Regions from separate parts of the Raskinella chloraquaticus genome, predicted to be linked through region 2. Evidence: predicted binding sites of a transcription regulator. Region 2 holds the regulator's gene; each other region holds the start of a gene.
What was found. The regulator PhoB, encoded in region 2, activates phosphate uptake and scavenging genes when phosphate is short. The targets are predictions, from matches to a motif close to TGTCATNNANCTGTCAT.
Positions count from the first base shown of each region.

Region 1: the regulator PhoB is predicted to act here: its motif matches at 2,423-2,439, upstream of ACINK1_RS06360 (glycerophosphodiester phosphodiesterase).
Region 3: the regulator PhoB is predicted to act here: its motif matches at 2,472-2,488, upstream of phnC (phosphonate ABC transporter ATP-binding protein).
Region 4: the regulator PhoB is predicted to act here: its motif matches at 1,944-1,960, upstream of phnF (phosphonate metabolism transcriptional regulator PhnF).

Region 1 is NZ_JAKFWN010000016.1:135,017-139,227, forward strand. Features, by position in the region: gene ACINK1_RS06345 (glutathione S-transferase family protein) at 1-623, opposite strand, end outside; gene ACINK1_RS06350 (hypothetical protein) at 864-1,934, shown strand; gene ACINK1_RS06355 (acyl-CoA thioesterase) at 2,003-2,392, shown strand; gene ACINK1_RS06360 (glycerophosphodiester phosphodiesterase) at 2,531-3,670, shown strand; gene ACINK1_RS06365 (fumarylacetoacetate hydrolase family protein) at 3,717-4,211, opposite strand, start outside.
Region 2 is NZ_JAKFWN010000044.1:26,325-30,535, forward strand. Features, by position in the region: gene ACINK1_RS14210 (aspartate aminotransferase family protein) at 1-1,092, opposite strand, end outside; gene ACINK1_RS14215 (GcrA family cell cycle regulator) at 1,473-2,003, shown strand; gene phoB (phosphate regulon transcriptional regulator PhoB) at 2,053-2,763, opposite strand; gene phoU (phosphate signaling complex protein PhoU) at 2,777-3,508, opposite strand; gene ACINK1_RS14230 (ATP-binding protein) at 3,641-4,211, opposite strand, start outside.
Region 3 is NZ_JAKFWN010000019.1:5,850-10,060, reverse strand. Features, by position in the region: gene ACINK1_RS07380 (HpcH/HpaI aldolase/citrate lyase family protein) at 1-128, shown strand, start outside; gene ACINK1_RS07375 (TIGR02281 family clan AA aspartic protease) at 210-827, shown strand; gene ACINK1_RS07370 (phosphomannomutase/phosphoglucomutase) at 921-2,444, shown strand; gene phnC (phosphonate ABC transporter ATP-binding protein) at 2,558-3,364, shown strand; gene phnD (phosphonate ABC transporter substrate-binding protein) at 3,415-4,211, shown strand, end outside.
Region 4 is NZ_JAKFWN010000026.1:21,554-25,764, forward strand. Features, by position in the region: gene mdoH (glucans biosynthesis glucosyltransferase MdoH) at 1-224, shown strand, start outside; gene ACINK1_RS09310 (hypothetical protein) at 320-844, shown strand; gene ACINK1_RS09315 (hypothetical protein) at 849-1,103, opposite strand; gene phnF (phosphonate metabolism transcriptional regulator PhnF) at 1,171-1,938, opposite strand; gene phnG (phosphonate C-P lyase system protein PhnG) at 2,059-2,541, shown strand; gene phnH (phosphonate C-P lyase system protein PhnH) at 2,545-3,168, shown strand; gene ACINK1_RS09335 (carbon-phosphorus lyase complex subunit PhnI) at 3,172-4,211, shown strand, end outside.

The DNA of each region.
Region 1 (4,211 bases), on a different contig from region 2:
GTGTCTTTCAGCGCCAGCGCCTTCTGGGCTGCCGGGCGGGCCATGATCTCGTCATGCAGGCGCTTGACGTTCGGCAGCTCGGCCCAGGCTTCCTCGCCGAGGATGAAGGGGATCATGCGGGCCCAGCCCCAGACATCCATGTCGATGATCGAATAGGTTTCGCCCACCATGTATTTATGCTTGGCGAGATGGGCATCGAGGATCTTGAAATGGCGCATGGATTCATACTGGTAGCGCGTGTGGGCGTACGGCACTTTCTCAGGCGAGAAATGCTTGAAATGAACCGCCTGGCCGGAGAAGGGGCCGACGCCGGTTGCAACAAACATCAGCCATGACAGCATCTCACCGCGCACCGGGCTGCCGATCTTCTCGGCGCCGGGCGGCAGGAACTTGCCGGACTTCTCGGCGAGGAAAAGGAGGATGGCGTTTGAATCGAACATCACCACATCGCCATCGACGATGGCCGGCACCTTGCCATTGGGGTTAACGGCGAGGAAGGACGGCTCGAACTGGTGGCCGCGGCGGGTGTCGATGGGCATACCTTCATAGGCAATGCCGGCTTCTTCCAGCAGGAGTGCTACCTTCGACGGGTTCGGAGATGCATTGAAGTAGAATTTCAACATGGTAAGTCCTCTTTGTTGGCGTCACCTGCGATCCGGTCTTGCAAAACCGGGCGCAATCCGGACACTCTTTAGTGAATCATCGGCTTCGACGCGATAGGACGCGTGGGTGTTTCGTATCACAATCAAATGACGGTGCGTTCGGAATTGGCACTGGCCAGCCTTCCTTGATTTGTATAATGAATTCAAAATCGGGCGTCGGAGATCAATCGGCGCCTCGTCGCTGTCTAGGGAGATATCTATATGACTGGACCACTCAACATTCTGATCCTCGGCGCGTCCTACGGATCGCTGCTGGGCACCAAGATCCTGATGGGCGGGCATAATGTCCATCTCATCTGTCTGCCGGCGGAAGCTGAGCTCTTCAACAGCGACGGGGCGATCGTCCGCACGCCGATCAAGGGCCGGGACGGTCTGGTCGAGATCCGCAGCAAGGATTTGCCCGGCAAGCTGACTGCGTCGGGACCAGGTGACGTCGATCCCGCCACATTCGATCTTATTGCGCTTGCCATGCAGGAGCCGCAATACCGCTCCGACGGGGTGCGGCAGCTTCTGGAGAAAGTAGCCAAAAGCGGCAAGCCCTGCATGTCGATCATGAACATGCCGCCGCTGCCTTATCTGGCGCGCATTCCCGGCCTTGATGTCGCCGGCCTGCGTGGCTGCTTCACCGACGCCACGGTGTGGGACAGCTTCGATATCGAAAAAATGACGCTGTGCAGCCCTGATCCGCAAGCCTTCCGTCCGCCGGAGGAAACGCTCAACGTTCTTCAGGTGCGCCTGCCCACCAATTTCAAGGCCGCGCGTTTCAAATCCGATGCCGATACGGCGATCATGAAGCGTCTTGAGGTCGATATCGAAGCAGCGCGTTTTGCCGTTGGCAGCGAAGCCCTGCAAATCCCGGTGAAGCTCAAGGTTTATGACTCGATTTTTGTGCCGATGGCCAAATGGGCGATGCTGATTGCCGGCAATTATCGCTGCGTGAAGCGTGACGGCATTGTCGCGACAAGGGATGCGGTGCACGCGAATATCGAGGAGTCGCGGGAAATCTATGAGTGGGTGGAACAGTTGTGCATTTCACTTGGTGCTGATCCCTCCGACATGGTGCCGTTCGAGAAATACGCCAATGCGGCGCTGTCGCTGCTCACACCAGCCTCGGCGGCGCGCGCGCTGGCCAATGGCGCGATGAATATCGAGCGTGTCGATCTGATGGTCAAAACGGTCGCGGCGCAGCGGGGCAAGAATCTTCCGGCAGTGGATGAGATCGTCGCGACGGTTGAATCCTGGCTTGCCAAAAATCGTGCGAAGCCCGCGTGATCGACCGGTTATCATAACCCGGCTCACCGTCAGGCGAGCTGGGGAAGCATCGGCAGGGGGGTGGGGCCATGGATACGAATGCCGATGATCCGCGCGGCCGTCTCACCTTGCGGATCTCGGCCATGCCGGCTGACACCAATGCCAATGGTGATATCTTCGGTGGCTGGGTGATGGCGCGCATGGATCAGGCGGGGGGCATCGCCGGCGTTGAATTCGCTCATGGCCGGGTTGTGACTGTGAAGGTCGATGCCATGACCTTCCTGAAGCCGATGAAAGTCGGCGACGTCCTGTGTGTCTACACCGATATCGGTCGCGTCGGTCGCACCTCGTTTGCAATCCATATCGAAGCGTGGGCGCAGCGCTTCATGACGGTCAACATGGAGAAGGTGACGGAAGCCGATTTCACCTTCGTGGCGGTTGACGAGGATGGCAGGCCGCGCCCGGTGATGCCGGGCTGAGGGGCTTGACAGTGTGGCGGCCTTCGCGGCTGTCACCAATTTGTCTTACAAACGCCATTGCCGGTTCACGCCGACGCGCCACACCACTGGTGATGTGCCCATGCGGGCACGCGTGAACAGGGCAGGCGGAGAGAGATCATGAGAACACCTATCCTTCTGGCAGCGCTGACGGGTGCGCTGTTGTCGTTTGGTGCCCAGGCGCAGGAAAAAACGCTCGATGGCAAGCCGCCGCTGGTCATCGGCCATCGCGGGGCAGCCGGCTACCTGCCCGACCACACGATGGAAGGCTACAAGCGCGCCATCGAGATGGGGGTTGATTTCATCGAGCCTGATCTGGTGTCAACCAAGGATGGTGTACTGATTGCCCGTCACGAACCGATGCTGGGCGGCACGACTGATGTCGCAACGAAGCCCGAATTTGCCGCGCGCAAGCGCAAGGTGAAGGTCGACGGGGTCGACACCGAGGATTTCTTTGCCTTCGATTTCACTCTTGCTGAAATCAAGACGCTGCGGGCCATCCAGCCGCTGAAGGAGCGTGACCAGAGCCATAATGGCAAATATGCCATCCCGACGTTCCAGGAGATCATCGATCTGGCGAAGTCGGAGAGCCTCAGAGCGGGGCGGACGATCGGCGTTTATCCTGAAACCAAGCACCCGACGTTGCATGCGGCGCTTGGACTGCCGCTGGAGGATCGCCTGCTCGATCTGCTGAAGGCTGCCGGCTGGACGGAGAAAACCTCGCCGGTCATCATCCAGAGCTTTGAGACCGGCAACCTCAAATACATGCGCAAGAAGACCAATGTCCGGATCATTCAGCTGGTGGATGCCGATGATGTCGACAAGGATGGCAAGGTCGTACTCGCCGCGCCCTTCGACAAACCCTATGATTTTGTGGTGACGGGTGACGCGCGCACTTTCGCGGACCTGGTGACCAAGGAAGGGCTGGCGGAGATCAAGACCTACGCTGATGGGGTGGGGCCATGGAAGCCCTATCTGATGAGCGCCAGGCAGGAGATCGGGGTCGACGGCAAGCCGAAGGACCTCAATGGTGATGGCAAGATCGATGAGCAGGATCGCATCCTGCTGCCACCCACCGACGTGGTGAAGAATGCCCATGCATTGGGCTTGTTCGTCCACACCTGGACATTCCGCTCCGAGCCGCGCCGCCTTGCCTCGAATTTCAAGGGCGACCCGCAGGCAGAATACAAGGCCTATTTCGCGCTCGGCATTGACGGATTGTTCAGCGATTTCGGTGATCAGGCCGTCAAGGCGCGCTAAGCGGCAGGAAAGCGGCGAGCGCGCGGGAGCGTTCGCCGCTGATCCTTTAGCCGATCACGCTGCGCAGGACCGGCAAACCGCTGATCTCAACTTCCACGACGTCGCCTTTTTTAAGGAAACGTCCCGAGCCAAAGCCAACACCTGGCGGCGTGCCGGTGGCGATGATATCGCCCGGGCTGAGGCGGACACGGGTTGAAATGAAGGAAACGATCTGCGGGATGTCGAACACCATGTCGGCGATCGCTGCATTCTGCCGCTCCTCGCCATTGACGCGGGTCATCACCCGGGTGCGCCTGGCCTTGAGGTCATCAGCGATGTGAGCGACGGGGACAAAACGGCCAACCGGCGTGGAGCGGTCAAGGCTTTTTGCCGAGAACCAGTCGAGATGGGTGCGCTGGCCGGCTTTCACGTCCTGCAGGTCGCGTGCGGTTGTGTCATTGAAGGCTGCAACGCCCGCCACATGGTCCCACGCCTTGTCAACGGAAACGGCGAGCGCTTCCTTGCCGATCATGATCGCCAGCTCTCCCTCATAATCGAGCTT
Region 2 (4,211 bases):
GCGCACCGTGTTGTCGCCGGCGCCAACCGTCAGCAGATGCTGCTTGCGCAGGGCCTGCACCACGTCGCCAACCGGCGGGATGACCTTGAGGCCCATCATCAGCCCTTCGCCACGCACGGCCTCGATCACCTGCGGATGGCGATCCTTCAGCGCCGCCAGCTTCTGCTTGGCATAGCCCGCAACATCGTTCACATGGTCGAGGAAGCCCGGCGCCAGCACCACATCAAGCACCGCATTGCCCACCGCGCAGGCCAGCGGATTGCCGCCAAACGTCGTGCCATGCGTGCCGGCCGTCATGCCGATGCCAGCCTCTTTGGTTGAAAGACAGGCACCGATGGGAAAGCCACCGCCGATGCCCTTGGCAATCGCCATGATATCGGGTGTGACATTGGCCCATTCATGCGCAAACAGCTTGCCGGTGCGGCCAACGCCCGTCTGCACCTCGTCGAAGATCAGCAGAAGGCCATGCTCGTCGCACAGGGCACGCAAGCCCCGCAGACATTGCGGCGGCACCGGGCGAATGCCGCCCTCGCCCTGCAGGGGTTCGATGAGGATGCCGGCAGTGTGCGGGCCGATGGCGGCCCTCACCGCCTCATGATCAGCGAAGGGGACCTGGTCAAAGCCATCGACCTTGGGTCCGAAACCCTCAAGATATTTGGCCTGTCCGCCCGCCGCAATCGTTGCCAGGGTGCGGCCATGAAAAGCCCCTTCAAAGGTGATCAGGCGATAGCGCTCGGGCGCTCCCTTGGCCGCATGATATTTGCGCGCCATCTTGATCGAGGCTTCAAGCGCCTCGGCGCCTGAATTGGTGAAGAAGGCATAATCAGCGAATGTCGCCTCGACGAGGCGGGCGCCCAGCTTTTCCTGTTCAGGAATGCGATACATGTTTGACACATGCCACAGCGTCTCGGCCTGCGCCTTGAGTGCCGCGACCAGATGCGGATGGCAATGTCCGAGCGAATTGACGGCAATGCCGGCGGCAAAATCAAGATAGGATGTGCCATCGGCGGTGAACAGGCGCGCGCCCTCACCTCGGGCAAATGCAAGCTCCGAACGGGCGAAGGCAGGCAGAAGCGGCGATGGCGTGGTCATGGGCGCATCCTTTCGGGCCGTTGGTCGTGAGCTTGGCTGGACTGACAAGCAGAGGGCTGCGGTACAAAAAAGCGAAAGCCGCCCACCGGCGGCCTGAGAGCATGAATTCTATTGAATCTTGAACTTATGTCAACTTTACGAAGGGTGAGGAAGGTTTCGTACGCGGACTCAACTTTGCCACACATCTGGGGATAACACGCTGACGGGGCCTGGCGCGCTTGCGCGTCAGATTCAGCCTGTAGTAGGTACGTAACTGCGGGCCACGACATATCGTGGTGGCGCAGTAATACAGCTTAACAGTCAAGGCGTGCGGAGCCGATTGCTACAGCAATAAGGCGAGCGCTGAGGGATTCCGTCCACGGACTGGCGGGGGGCATGATATGAACTGGACCGATGAACGCGTTGAATTGTTAAAGAAACTATGGACGGAAGACGGTTTGACCGCCACCCAGATCGCGCAGCAATTGGGTGGCATCACGCGTAATGCCGTGATCGGCAAAGTCCATCGGCTCGGCCTGTCGGGTCGGGCAAAGTCGGCAAGTCAGGCGCCACGCGCCGCCCGTCCGAAGCAGAAATCGACGGGTCATGTCCAGCGCACAGTGTCGTCCCGCCCCATCAGTTTTGGCGCCACCGCGCTCAAAATCGAGACCGAGGCCCAGATCGATGTCATTGCCCAGCCGGCGGTGATGATTCCTTTTCCCGCGCCAACGAACGACAAGATCGACATCACGCAACTCGGGTTTCGTACCTGCCGCTGGCCGATCGGTGATCCGGTCGCGACCGATTTCGGCTTCTGCGGCGCGGATAGCTCCAACGAAAAGCCTTACTGCCCCTATCATTGCGCGGTTGCCTATCAACCGTCCAATGAGCGCCGCCGCCAGGCGCAGCGCGATGTCCGCGCCAGGGTGTGAACGAGCCACCTTCGGCCGCAGAAAACGTCAGCCCGAGGCGCCGTCAGCCTCAGGCTGCAGCGCCGCGGCTGCTGAATTGATCATTGAATGAATAGCCAGCGCCCCGCACGGTGCGGATGGGGTCCATCATCTTTCCGCGATTGACGGCCTTGCGCAGGCGTCCGACATGAACATCGACAGTGCGCTCATCGACGTAGACGTCATGGCCCCATACACCGTCGAGCAATTGCATGCGCGAGAACACCCGCCCGGGCGATTGCATGAGAAATTCGAGCAGGCGGAATTCCGTCGGACCAAGATGGATCTCATGCCCGGCGCGTCGCACCCGGTGTGTCTCGCGATCAAGCTCGATATCGCCGGCACGCAGCTGGTTGGCCACCAGTTCAGGGCGGGAGCGGCGCAGGAGTGTACGCACGCGGGCCATCAGTTCGGGTATTGAAAACGGCTTGACGACATAATCATCAGCGCCCAGCGAGAGACCACGCACGCGCTCGCCCTCTTCCCCGCGCGCCGTCAGCAGAATGATCGGCAGACGTTCCGTTTCGCTCCGCGCCCTCAGCCGCCGGCACAGTTCAATGCCGCTGAGGCCCGGCAGCATCCAGTCGAGCAACACCAGATCCGGCTGATGCTCCCTGAGGCGCGTCTCGGCGTCGTCACCGCGCGCAACAGCATCAACCTTGTAGCCTTCCGCTTCCAGATTATAGCGCAGCAGCAAGGTCAGCGGCTCGTCGTCTTCGACAATCATCACCCGCGTATGCATGACCATGGTGGACCTACTGGGCGGCGGTGGGGATGCTGGATGTGTAGAGCGAATCATCACCTTTCGGCCGGTCTTCCGACAGATTTTCACCTGTCGAGACATAATACACCGTCTCGGCGATATTGGTGGCATGATCGCCGATGCGCTCGATATTCTTGGCCGTAAACAGGAGATGCGTGCAGGCGGTGATGTTGCGGGCATCCTCCATCATGTAGGTCAGCAGCTCGCGGAAGATCGAGGTGTACATCGCATCGATTTGCTCATCGCGTTTCCACACGCCGAGCGCCTTGCCCTGATCCTTCTGGGTATAGGCGTCGAGCACATGCTTGAGCTGTTCAAGCGCAATCTGGCTGATGTGGGAAACGCCATGCACCAGCTTCTGCGGCGGCACGCCGCTGCCCATGGCAATCACCCGCTTGGCGATATTCTTTGCCAGATCACCGATACGCTCAAGATCACTGCAGATGCGCAGCGCGCCGACAACATCGCGCAGATCGCTTGCAACCGGCTGTCGCCTGGCGATCAGCAAAATGGCGGCTTCTTCGACCTCCCGTTGCAACCTGTCGAGGCGCACATCGTCCCGAACGACAATCCCTGCGAGATCAAGGTCGCGTCGGCCGAGCGCCAGGACTGAATCAGCAACCGCCTTTTCAGCAAGCCCGCCCATTTCGGCGATCAGTCGCGTCAGATTTTCCAGCTCATCTTCAAACGCCTTGACGGTATGATCCACGGTATTTTTCCTCATGTCCTGTCGTGCAACACTCCTCGCAGCGAGGAGACGACACATTAGACAGCTTGATCGCAGCTTTTGCAGAAGTGCAAGCGGGTTACGCTTGCTTCCTGAGGCAATCGGGCGCGATGATCTGCGGAGACGTCTTTATGATCCTTCCTTGACAATAGGGTGACAGGACGCATCGCCTTGAAAGACTTCATCAAAACGCACGCAGAATGTCGAGCCCTCAGCGAGGGTGCTGTTGATCGTCAGCCGCGCCCGATGGCGGGCGAGGATGTGTTTGACAATCGCCAGTCCGAGCCCGGTGCCGCCCTTGGCGCGACTGGTCTGGGTATCGACCCGGTAAAAGCGTTCTGTCAGGCGGGGTAAATGTTCAGGTGCGATGCCAGGACCCTGATCGACCACGCTCACCCGCACCGCAGCCGCAAAGCCGTCTTGCGCCGGCTCGCGATCGATTATGATGCGCACCGTCTGTCCGTCGCCGCCATACTTGATGGCGTTCTCAATGAGATTTTCGAATACACGGTAGATTTCATCGCGCTCGGCCCTGATCGCGAAGGGCGCGCCCTCGCACGTCAGCTGCAATCGTGACTGGTTGTCATTGGCAAGCGGCGACAACGCATCGACCGTCTGGGCCACCACGGAGGACACGTCAATGACCGCCTGCGGCCTGACATGGGCGTTGAGCTCGATGTGTGACAGTGACAACAGATCA
Region 3 (4,211 bases), on a different contig from region 2:
GTGACCGCAGCGCCGGCGATCTCGCGCGCCTTGGCTTTGCACTGATCGCCACAGCAGCCGATTACGCGCTCCTGCGCGATAGTGCCAAAGCTGATTGCGCGGCCTTCACAAAAGCCGTTACGAAATAATGAATTAGACGGTATTTTAACGATTTGTTCAGGGATTTTTTAACATTTTCTCCCTAGCGTTTGAACTCGTGGGAGAATGCTATGCGCTTGCTCGGCTACGCCATTGTCGTTGCCATCGCCGCGACGGTTGTCGCGCAGCAGCTGTCGAAAAACGTTCAGGCGCCCGTGGCGCCGGCCAGCCGACCGAACACGGCTGTATTTGCGCAGCCCGCCCCGCCAGGCGGAGCGCCGGGCGTCGCATTGACGCCACCCCCGGACCGGCAGAATGCGACAAAGCCGGAGGTGCGAACGCCGCTCCCCCTCGCTGCCGGCGCGCCGGGGTGCTATTCGGACCAGACAGTGACGCTTCAGGCTGATCGTCGCGGTCATTTCATGACGGACGTTGAAATCAATGGACGAAGCATTCCCATGCTCGTCGATACCGGCGCATCGACCGTGTCTATTCCCCATGAGGCCGCGATCAGAATGGGTCTTGATCTGGTAAACGGCAGGAAAGGGATCGCGCACACTGCCAATGGCACGGTCCAGACCACCTCTGCGCGCGTAGCCCAGCTTCGAGTCGGCTCCATCTGTCTTTATGATGTTGTGGTTTCCGTTTTGCCGCCTGGCGCCCTCGATACGGGCCTGCTCGGCATGAACGTCATCGGCAAGATGAAGCGCTTTGAATTGTCGGAGACACATCTCGTGATGGCGCGCTGAACCCTCCGGACATACCAGTTCATCGCCTGGTCAGCTTGCATCAGGCTTGTCCGTGCGCCACACGAAGCACTCCCGCTGCGATCAGGATATCTTATGTCATTCCCCAAGCCTTTAGCCGACATTGCTCCCAATACGCTTGCTTTCGAATCAACCCCGCTCGTCAAGCCGACCGGCTTTCGCGAATATGATGCGCGCTGGTGGTTCGGACACCCCGGTTCGCCAAAGCCGCCGGAACTCAACCTCATGGGTGTGCAGGCGCTGGGCCTGGGTCTTGGCACGCTCATTCATCGCCTCGGTGTCAAGCGCGAGATTGTCACCGGTCATGATTTCCGCGGTTATTCCTCATCAATCAAGATGGCGCTGGTCTCGGGGTTGATGGCCGCTGGCTGCAAGGTGCATGATATCGGCCTTGCCATGTCGCCGATGGCCTATTTTGCCCAGTTCGCGCTTGATGTGCCCGCCGTCGCCATGGTCACCGCCTCGCATAATGACAATGGCTGGACCGGCGTGAAGATGGGCGCGCAACGCCCCGTCACTTTCGGTCCCGACGAGATGGGCCAGTTGCGCGATATCGTGCTTGCGGGCGATTTCGAGATGGCGCCCGGCGGCTCCTATCATTTCGTTGCAGATTTTCCGGCGCGCTATGCCGCCGACCTCGCCACAAGATCAAAGATCAAGCGCAAGCTGAAAGTCGTGTGCGCCTGCGGCAATGGCACGGCAGGCGCCTTCGCGCCGGCGATCCTTGAGGCGCTGGGTGTCGAGGTGGTGCCGCTCGACACCGTGCTCGATCATTCCTTCCCGCGCTACAATCCCAACCCTGAAGACCTCCATATGCTGCACGCCATGGCGGATGCGGTGAAGGAGCACAAGGCCGATCTGGCGTTGGGGTTTGATGGTGATGGTGACCGCTGCGGTGTCGTTGACAATCACGGTGACGAGATTTTTGCTGACAAGATCGGCGCTCTGCTGGCGCGCGATCTGGCCCGTGTCCACGGCCCCTCCACCTTTGTGGTCGACGTCAAATCAACCGGCCTCTTCATGACGGACCCCGAGCTGAAGCGGCTCGGCGCCACGACCGTCTACTGGAAGACCGGGCATTCCTATATCAAGCGCCGGGTGAAGGAGCTGAACGCGCTCGCCGGGTTTGAAAAATCGGGTCATTTCTTTTTCAACGCCCCGGTCGGGCGTGGCTATGATGATGGCCTCGTGACGGCAATCGCGGTTCTCGACATGCTCGACCGCAATCCGCAGAAATCCATGGCCGACCTCTATGCCAGCCTGCCCAGGACCTGGGGGTCGCCCACCATGGCACCGCACTGCGCGGACGAGGTGAAGTACGGCATCGTCGACAAGGTGGTGCAGATCTTCAAGGACAAGCAGGCCAAGGGCGAACCGGTAGCCGACAGCGCCATCGTCGACCTTGTCACCGTCAACGGCGTGCGCGTCACCACCAGTGACGGCACCTGGGGTCTGGTGCGCGCTTCATCCAACAAGCCAGAACTGGTGGTGGTGGTCGAAAGTCCGGTCTCCGAAGCGCGCATGCGTGACATGTTCAAGGCCATCGATCAGGTATTGCGCACCTTCCCTGAAGTCGGAGCCTATAACCAGACCATCTGACCGCGGCTGCGCCGTCAAAATGCGGCGCGTCATAAAAGTGTAGCGCTGACCGCGTACCCGATCATCTCAAGAGCGGCGAGGCCGCAACGAGAATGATGATGGGGTAAGGCAGCATGCTGGTCATCGACAAGGTAACCAAACGTTATGGCGGCAAGGCTGCCGTCGACAATGCCAGCCTTGAGATTCCACACGGTCAGTTTGTCGGCGTGATCGGTCGTTCAGGAGCCGGCAAGTCGACACTCCTGCGCATGATCAACCGCCTGCAGGAACCAAGCGAAGGGCGCATTCTGCATGATGGGCGCGACATCACGGCGCTGAGCGGCCAGGCGCTGCGTGACTGGCGCCAGTCCTGCGCCATGATCTTCCAGCAATTCAACCTCGTCGATCGCCTCGACGTGCTCACCAATGTCCTCGTCGGCCGCCTCAATCATGTGCCGGCCCTGCGGGCGCTGGCGCGGATGTGGTCGCAGGACGATCTGGCGATTGCCATGTCAGCCCTCGACCAGTTCGATATCGCCCCCCTTGCCTCGCAGCGTGCCGACAGCCTGTCGGGTGGCCAGCAGCAACGCGTGGCGATTGCGCGCGCCCTCGTCCAGGAGCCGCAATTCCTGCTCGCCGACGAGCCGATCGCCTCGCTTGATCCGCGCAATACCCGCATCGTCATGGACGCGCTGCTGCGCATCAATCGCCATTACGGCATTACCGTTTTGTGCAACCTCCATTCGCTTGACCTGGCGCGCACCTATTGCGACCGCCTGGTCGGCATGGCGCAGGGGCGCATCGTTTTTGACGATGTCCCGCAAGCGCTCACCCAGCATGTCGCACGTGAACTTTACGGGCTTGAGGCTGACGACGTGATGGACAGCCCTGTCACCCCGGAAGGCTCGGCTGCCGAGCTTCCCGATGCCGTAACTGCCTGACCGGGACCGCCTTGCGGTATCGGATTTTGCCATTGAACAGGAGATCGACGATGATCACACGCCGTGGAATGATGACGACTGCCATCGGAGGCGCTGCCCTCCTGACCACCACTGCCCATGCCCAGTCGTGGAAAGAAAAATATCCGGAATTGACCTTCGCGGTTGTCCCGGCCGAGAACGCCTCGGGCGTTTCTGATCGCTTTGGTCCGTTTCTGAACTATCTGTCGAAGGAACTCGGAACCAAGGTGACGTTGCGTATTGCCCAGGACTACGCTGCCGTCATCGAAGGTCAACGCGCCGGCAATGTGCACATCGCCAATCACGGCCCCGCTTCCTTTGCTCGCGCCCGCCTCACCGGCGTGAAGGCCGACGCTGTCGTCATCGAAGTCAATTCGGACGGCAGCAAAGGCTATTATTCGGTGTTCTACACGCTGGCCAAATCCCCGCTCTCCAAGATTGAAGAGACCAAGGGCAAGGTGCTCGGCCTTGTGGACCCCAATTCGACGTCAGGCAACAACATGCCGCGCTTCAAGCTGAATGCGCTCGGCATCAACCCCGAGACCTATTATTCCAAGGTCATCTATACCGGCAGTCATGAAAACGCGCTGCTGGCCCTGGCGCAGGGAACCATTGATGTCGCCGCCAATTGGTGGAACTCCGAGGAGGATTCAAATCTCACCCGCATGCTCAACAAGGGCCTGCTGAAATCGTCTGACGGCAAGCCGATGACCAAGGATGATTTCCGCATCATCGTGAAGTCTGACATCATCATCAACTCGCCCGTTGCGGTGTTGAGCGATCTGCCCGCCGATCTCAAGACTGCCATCAAGAAGGCTTTCCTTGAAGC
Region 4 (4,211 bases), on a different contig from region 2:
TTCTCAAGATTCTTGAAGATCCGACGGCAAGCGCACTCCATGCCGCACTTATTCCCGACGCCGCACCCTCCGAGCGGGTGCGGGTCGAGGTGGCGCTCCTTTACGAAAAGCTGGCGCGCATCGGCCCGCACTCATTGACGCGCGATGAAAAAATCAAACTTCTGTCGTTCCCCGTCAAGCCGCTCGACCAGATCATGGCGGGGCGGATGGCGCTGCCGAATTGACCTGGCTTTGCCTTTTTCTTGCGCAAAAGAGGCCTTGCGCCTCGGCTTCATCTTTTAATCATCTCATTTAAGGTTAGGAACTATAGGGTGCCGTCGTGGTTCAAGGCCATATCTCGCCTGCCGCCGATGCCAAGGAAATGCCGATGTTTGACGACAATCTGACCCGAGAAGCCCATGCGCTCATGAACAGCCACTCCCTGCAGCGCGCAGCGGCACTGGCGGCGGCGGTTGATCCGGTGGCGCGGCTGTGGTGTCGCTCATTTGGCGTTGTGAGCGACATGGCGCGGGAGCGGCTCACGACCTTGCTCAGCGACAAGGCGCTTGCGGCGCTTGCCGGCGGCGTTGGATTTGATCTGATCGTCGAACAGCTTGATCAGGCAGCCGAAGCGGCGATCCGGCATTGGTTTGCAGTCGTGCTGGGGCGTCCGGTGGAGGCAGGTGCGACACCGCTTGCCATCATCCGGCTCGCCTATATCGAGGTCAATCGCGACGGGCGCTGGGGCGATGCGTTTCTTGATCCACGGGCGGCGTTTGCCGAGTTGGCCAGCGATGTGGAAGCGGCGATGATCGAGCCGACGCCAACGATACACCGGCGCCAGATGACGCGACAGGTTCTTTGAATGCCTAACGTTTGCGGCTGCCGAAAACCGGTTCAACGCGCATCGCCTGGCGGGCAAAGGCGATAATGGCCATCATGGCGCCGCCTACCATCACCAGTTGCAGTCCCCAGAACAGGATGTCGCCCAGCTTCAACAAGCCGGCGATCGCCCAGGCACCGGCAATCGCTGCGGCCAGCACTTCGCTTGCCACAAGGATAATGGCGGCGATGACGGTGACGGCGCTGCGCCGAGGCGAAGGGACGGATTTTGAACTGGTCATTGAACGGTCCTGCATTGCGCACTCTTAGCGCAGGGCGATACGATCGCGCAAGGCAAGCCGAATTTAGTCATCCGACAGGCGGCTCGACGACAAAGTCGATGCGCGCGCCGATGAAGGCGGTGGTGACGGCATGAATGGGGTCATCGACCGAGACGCCGTCGATGGCGCGTGACAGGAGCAGGGGCTCGGTGCTGGAGATGTTCAGCAATTCCTGTTCCTGCGGGGTTGGCAATACCGCGCTGATGCGGGTTGAGAGACGGACATAATCGCTCAGGCCGTAAGAGGCGAGTGCGCGCGTGAATGACATGCCGGCGCGCACGAAGTGGCGGTCGAAGTCCGGCCAGCGGGCATGCTCAAGACAGTGCGTGCTGGTCGCCAGCGGCGCGCCACCGGCATGGCGCAGGGTGCGGAAACGCCACAGCAGGGTGCCAACCGGGAGATTGAGGCGATGGGCGTCCTTGTCGAGCGCCTCCTCAACCTCCATCGCCCCGATCAGCGTATTGTCGGTGCTGCTATCGCCGATGAAGCTGTCAGCGAAGCGGACACGACGCCCGAGGCGGTAATCAAATGTCGGGCGGCGGACAAAGGTGCCGCGTCCCTGTTCAATCGATACCAGCCCGCGCATCTGCAGGAATTGCAGTGCCTGACGCACGGTGTGGCGATTGACCGCAAACCGGCTTGCGAGTTCAAGCACCGTCGGCAGCGGACTGCCGGTTGGCACCACGCCGTTGCGGATATCCTGTTCCAGTTCCTCGGCAATCCGGCGCCAGCGCGGGGCGTTGCGCCCGCTTGCAGGCTGGTCGGTATCGCGCACGATGTTGTCGATAGCGTCCATCGCAATGTCACCTCAGCGTCACGATGCCAGTCTACAACAAAACATATGTATTGATCTAGACCTATAAATGGTCTAGACCTTATAACAATCCAGACTGCCCAGCTATCATTCGTGAGACAGATGACGCATCCATCCAGCGCGCTTCCCAGGGAAACTGCAGACATCACGGCGCGCCGTCGCGACTGGCTGGCGGTTCTCGCGCGCGCTTCGCGGTGCGATCTGGAAGCGGTTCTTGCCGATCTGCCGACGGTGCCCGGTTACACGCTGCTGCGCCCGCCGGAGAGTGGCGCCATCATGGTGAGGGCGCGGGCCGGTGGCAGCGGACGCCAATTCAATCTGGGTGAAGCAAGTGTGACACGCTGTACGGTGCGGCTGGACGAGGGCACCGCCGGCGTTGCCTATGCCTTGGGGCGTGACCGGCGCCATGCGGAACTCGCGGCAGTGCTTGATGCGTTGCTGCAGGCGGCTTCAGGCGGCGCTGACCTCTATGAGCATCATATCCGCCCGCTGGCACGACAGCAGCAGGCGGCGCGGGATCTGCGCTCACGCCAGGCCGCCGCGACAAAGGTCGATTTCTTTACGCTGGTGCGGGGCGACGGCTGAACCATGTCACAGATGTCGGGTCTTGATCTTCGCCAGGTTGGTCGCGGTTTCGTCGATCCGGTTGCAGGCGCACAAGAGGTCTTCAGAGCAACCATGTCGGCGCTCGCCCGTCCGGGACTGGCGCAGGCGATAACCCCGCCTGGCGATGTGCCTGAGGGCGTCTCACCAGCCCTTGTGGCGCTGCTGCTGACGCTGGCTGATTTCGAAACGCCGCTATGGCTGGCGCCCGATCTTGGCGATGAGAGTTTGCGCGCCTATGTGCGGTTTCATACCGGCGTGCCTCTGGTCGATGATCCGGCGCTCGCCATGTTCGCTGCCAGTCGAGCGCATGGCGCTGGCGCCGTGTTGGCGCAGCTGTCGATCGGCGAGGATCGCTATCCCGACCGCTCGGCGACCCTTCTTGTCGATGTGCCGGCGCTCACCGGTGGACAGGGCGTGCGCGCGAGCGGTCCCGGCATCAGGAACACCGTGACACTCTCTCCCGCCGGCCTTTCGACCGCGTTCTGGCAGGCGATGGGTGAAAATCATCGCCTCTACCCGCTTGGTGTTGATTGTTTCCTGTGCGCTGGACACGAGATGATGGGCTTGCCGCGCTCGAGCGCTTTAGCACTGATGGTGGAGGGCTGAGCCGTGTATGTCGCAGTCAAGGGCGGCGAAAAGGCCATTCTCGCCAGCCATGATCTCATCGCGCAAACCAGGCGGGGTGACCCGCTGCTGCCCGAGCTCGACGTGGCGCAGATCGCCAGCCAGCTTGGCATCGCTGTTGACCGGGTGATGAACGAGGGCTCGATCTATGACCGCGAGCTGGCTGCGCTTGCCATCAAGCAGGCGCAGGGCGATCTCATCGAAGCGGCCTTCCTGCTGCGCGCTTATCGTACCACCCTGCCGCGCTTTGGCGCGAGCCTGCCGGTTGATACGGCGCGCATGCTGATCCGCCGTCGCGTCTCAGCCACCTACAAGGACCTTCCGGGCGGGCAGGTGCTGGGGCCTACCTATGATTACACGCATCGGCTGTTTGATTTTTCGCTGATGGACAGTGAGGGCGAGCGCGGCAGCGTTCAGCCGGCGCAAGAGGCGCTTGACGAGAACATGCCACGCGTTCCCGATATTCTGGGCGCCGAAGGCCTGATGGAGCGCGAATTGCCGCCGCCTGGCGATGAAGCGCCGTTCGATATCACGCGCCAGCCGCTGGAATTTCCGGCCGAGCGCGATGAGCGCCTGCAGGTGCTGGCGCGTGGTGATGAAGGGTATCTGCTGGGCCTTGCCTACTCCGTGCAGCGTGGCTTTGGCCATTCGCATCCCTTTGTCGGTGAAATCCGTCTTGGCGAAGTATCGGTCGAGATCGTGCCGGAAGAGCTGGGTTTTGCCATCGACATCGGTGACATCACGCTCAGCGAATGCCAGATGGTCAACCAGTTTGCCGGCTCAAAGGATCAGCCGCCGCAATTCACCCGTGGCTACGGTCTCGCCTTCGGCCATGCCGAGCGCAAGGTGATGGCGATGTCGCTGGTCGACCGGGCGCTGAAGGCCGATGAACTTGGCGAAGACGTGCGCTATCCGGCGCAGGATGCGGAATTCGTCCTCTATCACTGCGACAATGTGGAAGCCTCCGGCTTCGTCGAGCATCTGAAACTGCCGCATTATGTCGACTTCCAGGGCGAGCTTGAACT